Linked DNA regions of Aliamphritea ceti. The protein of the gene in region 2 interacts with the protein of the main gene of each other region in a pairwise test. Links are inferred from orthologs where the notes say so. Each region holds a gene or a part of one and is shown on either strand. Other genes may lie near its edges. The genes, in order: bioB and OCU49_RS16430.

Region 1 (3,100 bases), 2.3 Mb from region 2 along the record:
TGAGCTCGGTAGTCATAGTTTGTGAGTCTTAATATGTTTGAACAATGGCAGATTATATCCTTTATCGGTTTGATTTCGGATTTGTTTATGCCGTAGGGGGCTTATCGGTTCTGGCGAGCGCCATAATATCGACCCGCTTGCAGCCAGCCTGTTTGAGTATCTGGCTGATAATGTTAGCTGTGGCGCCAGTGGTAATAACGTCATCCACCAACATGACATGCGGCGGTGGTCTGCTGCGACAGTTAAAACTGTTGCGAAGATTGCTGCGTCTTTCTTTTGCGCTGAGGTGTATTTGGTTCGGAGTATGAACTATTTTCTGTAGAGTTTTAGTATCCAGCGATAACTGTAAATGCCGGCTTATCTCCTGGGCTATAAGCCAGGCGTGATTGTATTCACGTTTAAGCAGTTTTTGTGGGTGCATGGGGACAGGGATGATGCAATCAGGTCGCTTTGTCAGGCGAATGTTCAGCAGTGCCAGTTTGCTGAGTGCTATCAGATAGTCAGTGCGGTTATTAAACTTCCCAGGTGGTATTAACGCATCGATTGGGAATTCATAGCGAAAAGCGCAGTAAGCCTGGTTGAAAACTGGTTTTTTGCGCAGGCAAGCCGGGCAGGGATTATTATCAGACGGTAATGGAAGTGCGCAGATCAGGCAGTGATATTGTAGCCAGGGTAAGTCGTGTTGGCACTCTCTGCATATAGTACTTCGGTCGGCATGTTTTAGTTGGCAAATCATACATTTTTTCTGATTGAAAAATAACCAGTAGTCTTCTGTTGTGTATAACATGAGTTGACAGATTTCCTTATCCGTTTATCATTAGCCACTTGCCAAAAGCGGCTGTTTTTATGCCGTTCATCAAGTGACAGGACTAACATCAGTATGCAGCATTCAAGCGCTATCCGACATGACTGGACCGAAGCTGAAGTACAGGCTTTATTCGATCTGCCTTTTAATGATCTGCTGTTTCAAGCGCAGCTTGTTCATCGTCAGAACTTCAATCCTAACGAAGTTCAGGTAAGTACACTCCTGTCGATCAAAACCGGTGCTTGCCCGGAAGACTGTAAATATTGCCCACAGAGTGGTCATTACAATACAGGTCTGGAAAAAGAACGCTTGATGCAGGTAGAAAAAGTACTGGAAAAAGCCCGTAAAGCGAAGGCGTCAGGTTCGACCCGTTTTTGTATGGGAGCTGCCTGGAAACATCCTGCTGAAAAGGATATGCCATACGTGCTTGAGATGGTACAGGAAGTTAAGAAGCTTGGTCTGGAGACCTGCATGACTTTAGGCATGCTGGATCAGGGGAAAGCTGAGCGTTTGGCGGATGCGGGCTTGGATTACTATAACCATAACCTTGATACCTCTCCTGAGTTCTACGATAAAATCATTACTACACGTACGTTCCAGGACCGTCTGGATACCCTGCACAATGTCCGTGAGTCGGGTATGAAGGTTTGTAGTGGTGGTATTTTAGGCATGGGTGAAACCGCCACTGACCGTATAGGTTTATTACGTCAGTTGGCAAACATGCCGACTCAGCCTGAAAGTGTGCCTATTAATATGTTGGTGAAAGTGAAAGGCACGCCAATGGAAAATGTTGAAGATCTGGATCATCTGGAGTTTGTGCGTACGATCGCTGTTGCCCGTATTATGATGCCTGCGTCTCATGTACGTCTATCGGCGGGTCGTGAAAGCATGAGCGACGAAATGCAGGCGATGACCTTCATGGCTGGTGCAAACTCTATTTTCTATGGCGAGTGTCTGTTGACGACGCCGAATCCTGAAACTCACCGTGATTTACAGTTGTTCAAACGTCTGGGTATTAATCCTGAACAACGTATCGAAGAAAGTGATGATACTCAGGCACAGGTTATTATGCAGTCATTGCAGAAGCAGCAAGACGATCCTGTCTTCTACGAAGCCTGATTTAATCGCATTTCTCCTGGTCATGGCGAATAGCCATGACCGCATCTGATGGTTCGACTATGTCATTCTCACAGCTAAAGGATGAACTGGAGCTGCGCAAGCAGGCTTCACTTTATCGTTCCCGCAGAACCTTACAAACGCCTCAGACTCCTAATATCAGAGTTGACGGAAAAGAGTATTTGGCGTTTTGTTCAAACGATTATCTGGGTCTGGCAAATCATCCGGATGTTATCAGTGCATTCCAAACTGCTGCTAACAAGTACGGCGTTGGCGGTGGTGCGTCCCATCTTGTGAACGGCCATAGCCAGGCACATCACGAACTTGAGCTGGCATTAGCAGAGTTTACCGGGCGTGATCGGGCATTATTATTCTCGACCGGTTATATGGCCAATTTAGGTGCCGTGACTGCGTTATTAAATAAGCAGGATGGCGTGTTTGAAGACCGGGTAAATCATGCTTCATTACTTGATGCTGGATTATTAAGCGGGGCCCGTTTTCAGCGTTATTTACATAATGATGCTGCCAATTTACGCACGCGACTGCAGCGCAGTGAAGCACGCCGTAAGTTGGTTATTACTGATGGTGTCTTCAGTATGGATGGCGACTTAGCGCCGTTGCCTGATTTGGTGGCAGCCAGTCGTGAGTCAGATGCCTGGGTGATGGTCGACGATGCCCATGGTCTGGGATGCTTAGGCAAGGAAGGACGCGGTAGCGTGGATCATTTTGATCTTGGTCAGAATGATGTGCAAATCCTGATGGGTACTTTGGGCAAAGCATTTGGTACTGCTGGTGCGTTTATTGCCGGGTCTGATGTTCTCATTGAAACTCTGATTCAGCACGCCCGCAGTTATATTTATACCACCAGTATGCCACCAGCAGTTGCGGCGGCGACATTATGCAGTTTGCAGTTAGTTCGTAAAGACGAGTGGCGCAGAGAGAAACTTCAGTCGCTAATTACTCAGTTTCGTAGCGGTTGTGAAGCACTTGGTTTGGTGTTGATGGAATCGCGTACACCAATTCAGCCTATCCTGGTTGGCAGTAGCGAAACAGCGATGCAAATGAGTGCAGCTTTAGAAGCTAAAGGCATTTTTATTACAGCTATTCGCCCGCCTACGGTACCGAAAAACGAAGCGCGTTTGCGGGTTACTCTGAGTGCCAGTCATACAGAGGCTGAAG
Region 2 (3,315 bases):
TTTGTAGTTTCTTTGTATCCAACCTGTTATTGGTCAAAACCACTGATCACTTGCTGAATCTGGAAGCAGGCTTCGATACGCTTAGTGTGCAGTATGAAGATACTCTGGGAGCATCGCAGCAGCAGGAAGGGCAGCTAAATCAGCTGTCCCGGTCTCTTTCTCAGCTTCAGGTTGAGAAAAAACAGCTGAAAGAAGAAAACCTGCGAATTGGTGAGTTGAATGCTGTGCTGGATGCGAGCTTATACGGACTAGAAGGTTTACTGGGCTTACCTGCGTCAGATGAAATGACGCCTGAGCGTGCTGGTGAATTGAGCATGCTGATCAGTCAGCGGACGTTTTATCTGAACAGTATTCCGAATGGCTTACCTATTCAGGGCATTCGTATTAGTGGTAAATACGGTATGCGCTGGCACCCGGTTTTAAAGAAACGCTCGATGCATTACGGTATCGACTTTAAAGCGGACAAAGGCACGCCTATATATGCCACTGCTGACGGTGCTGTAGAGTTTGCCGGATACAATAAGCAGAGTGGCTTCGGTAAACTTATTATTTTGCAGCATGGCTTTGGGTTTAAAACCTATTACGCGCATCTTAACAAGATTAAAATTAAGTCCGGGCAGTTCGTTTCGAAAGGACAGCTGATCGGGCTGAGTGGCAATACGGGCCGTTCAACCGGGCCACATTTGCATTATGAAATTCGGCATGTTTTCCGGCCGGTCGACCCTGCACCTTTCGTGGCGTGGGATATGAGTAACTTTGATTCACTGTTTTCTACGGTTAAAGGTATCGAATGGGCTTCCTTAAAAAAGATGTACCCGCTAAATCAAACACTACAAACGGCAAAGCAATAACAATTATTGCTGAAGGCAATAAGTTTAGTGGTGATATGAGTATCGTTGGCAGGATGCACATCGATGGCATGTTCGAAGGGAATATTTCTTCATTGGATAATATTTCTATTGGTAAAAATGGCCACATCCGAGGCGTTGTGAAAGCTAATCAGATTAGCGTTTGTGGATTGGTGGAAGGTGAAGTCTGGTGTGATGAGCTGGAAATTGATCGCGGTGGAAAAGTCTTTGCTACAGTAACTAGCAAGGTCATGGCGATTCATCCGGAAGGAAATTTTGTCGGTGAACGCCGGATGAAAGAAGTGAATACTGCTGAACCATTGCCCCATATGGAATCCGGTATTGAGGCAATTGATTCACTGCCGGACAAAGTGACCCTTAACAGTGATGATGAGCAGGTTTCCAAAGCCTGAACAGGCTGTGATTAAGTAACGGGATGTAGCATGTGTGAACTGCTTGGCATGAGTGCAAATGTGCCGACGGATATTTGTTTTAGTTTTTCTGGCCTGATGCAGCGTGGTGGAGATACCGGGCCGCATCGTGATGGTTGGGGAATCGCTTTTTACGAAGGTAAAGGTTTGCGGGATTTCCATGACCCTGAGCCAAGCTGCGATTCTGAAATCGCGCTACTGATAAAAAATCATCCGATTAAAAGTAAAACTGTTATCAGTCATATTCGTCAGGCGAATGTGGGTGAAACCTGCCTGGAAAATACGCATCCTTTTACTCGCGAGCTCTGGGGGTATATGTGGACGTTTGCACATAACGGCCAGTTAGATGCCAAGTTGTTTGATTTGCCGTTGTCTTTTTATAAACCTGTTGGGACGACAGATAGCGAATATGCTTTTTGCTGGTTGTTGGGTGAAGTGCGTAAAGTGTTTCCTGATCGGCCAGATGATTTTTCTGAACTCAGTGCTTTGATTGCACGATGTGCGGATCAGTTACGCGAGTTGGGCGTATTTAATATGTTACTGACTGAGTCTGAATATTTGTTTGCCTATTGCACGACTAAGCTTGCCTGGATTACCCGTCGAGCACCTTTCGGTAAAGCGAGCCTGACAGATGCTGAGTTAACGGTAAACTTCCGTGAAGAAACCAATACCACAGATGTAGTGACAGTTATAGCGACAGAGCCGCTAACTGATAACGAAGAATGGACGGCGTTAGTAGCAGGGGAAATGATTACCTTCGTCGATGGTGAACCTGTCAAGTTTACCTGAATAGAACCCATTGTGTATTGCTGATGCGCTGATTGAAACTTGTTCTCTCAGCGCATCTTTGTTTATAGCCTTTTCCGGATAGAGCCTTAACGTGAGTCGTCAGTTTCAATCTTTATATCAACGTCTTGATGAATGCCTGATCAGCGATCGATTTAAATTGCGTCAGAAGCTGGGTAATTTAAGTCGCAGAGCTGAGCAGGGGAAGCCTTTCGATAAGCTTTTATCTGATACTGACGCGTTTATTGCAGCGTCAGAGGCTGCAGTTAACGCCCGGGCCTATGACGGTGAAAGTATAATATTTCCGGATTTACCTGTATCGGGTCGCCGGGATGAAATTGCAGAAGCGATTCAAAATAATCAGGTCGTAGTGATTGCGGGTGAAACTGGTTCAGGTAAAACAACTCAGCTGCCTAAGATATGTTTGCAGCTTGGATTAGGTACTAAAGGGCTTATCGGGCATACCCAGCCGCGTCGTCTTGCTGCACGCACGGTTGCTAATCGTATAGCTGAAGAATTAGATTCTTCACTTGGTGCAACGGTTGGTTATCAGGTGCGTTTTACTGAGCAGGTTGCTGAGAATACACAGATAAAACTGATGACCGACGGTATCTTGCTGGCGGAAACTCAGCGTGACCGGTATCTGGAAAAATATCAGGTTCTGATTATTGATGAGGCGCATGAGCGAAGCCTCAATATTGATTTTTTGTTGGGGTATCTGCGGCAAATTTTGCCTAAACGGCCTGATCTCAAAGTTATTATTACGTCGGCGACAATCGATCTGGAGCGCTTTTCTAAGCACTTTAATGATGCGCCTGTGATAGAAGTGTCAGGCCGGACGTATCCTGTCGACGTGTTGTACCGGCCGCTTGAAGATATGCCTGAGTCGGGTGAACGGTCCATTCCGGAAGCGATTGTGCAGGCAGCTCAGGAGCTGCAAGTGCTGGAGCGGCAACAGCAGAAAACGATCCAGGGCGATATTCTGGTGTTTCTGAGTGGTGAACGGGAAATTCGTGAAGCTGCAGAGCATCTGCGCAAAGCTGTGACTGCACAGCGTTTAAAGCATATTGAAGTAATGCCCTTATATGCGCGTCTGAGTGTTGCTGAACAAAATAAAATCTTTCATGGTGGCCGAAGTGCGGGGCGACGGATAGTTTTGGCAACTAACGTGGCTGAAACCTCGTTAACGGTGCCAGGTATTCGCTATGTGATTGATCCTGGCCTGGCGAGAATCAGTCGTTACAGTTACC

Evidence for each region.
Region 1: the proteins of OCU49_RS16430 (region 2) and bioB interact in binary tests that used the Escherichia coli proteins (3 or more experiments, as listed by UniProt). The link is inferred for Aliamphritea ceti from one-to-one orthologs.

Annotation. Positions count from the first base shown.
Region 1 is NZ_AP025282.1:1,304,609-1,307,708, forward strand. The notes cover bases 131-2,902. They hold bioB (biotin synthase BioB), read left to right. Parts: upstream 131-880; coding sequence 881-1,924; downstream 1,925-2,902. Other genes in these bases: OCU49_RS05975 (ComF family protein), read right to left, coding at 131-736; bioF (8-amino-7-oxononanoate synthase), read left to right, coding at 1,984-2,902. Outside these bases: tsaA (tRNA (N6-threonylcarbamoyladenosine(37)-N6)-methyltransferase TrmO), read right to left, coding at 1-16; more of OCU49_RS05975, read right to left, coding at 86-130; more of bioF, read left to right, coding at 2,903-3,100. UniProt on the Escherichia coli protein: Catalyzes the conversion of dethiobiotin (DTB) to biotin by the insertion of a sulfur atom into dethiobiotin via a radical-based mechanism.
Region 2 is NZ_AP025282.1:3,584,895-3,588,209, reverse strand. Bases 193-3,179 are described here. They hold OCU49_RS16430 (class II glutamine amidotransferase), read left to right. Parts: upstream 193-1,291; coding sequence 1,292-2,068; downstream 2,069-3,179. Other genes in these bases: hrpA (ATP-dependent RNA helicase HrpA), read left to right, coding at 2,160-3,179; OCU49_RS16435 (bactofilin family protein), read left to right, coding at 791-1,261; OCU49_RS16440 (M23 family metallopeptidase), read left to right, coding at 193-851. Outside these bases: more of OCU49_RS16440, read left to right, coding at 1-192; more of hrpA, read left to right, coding at 3,180-3,315.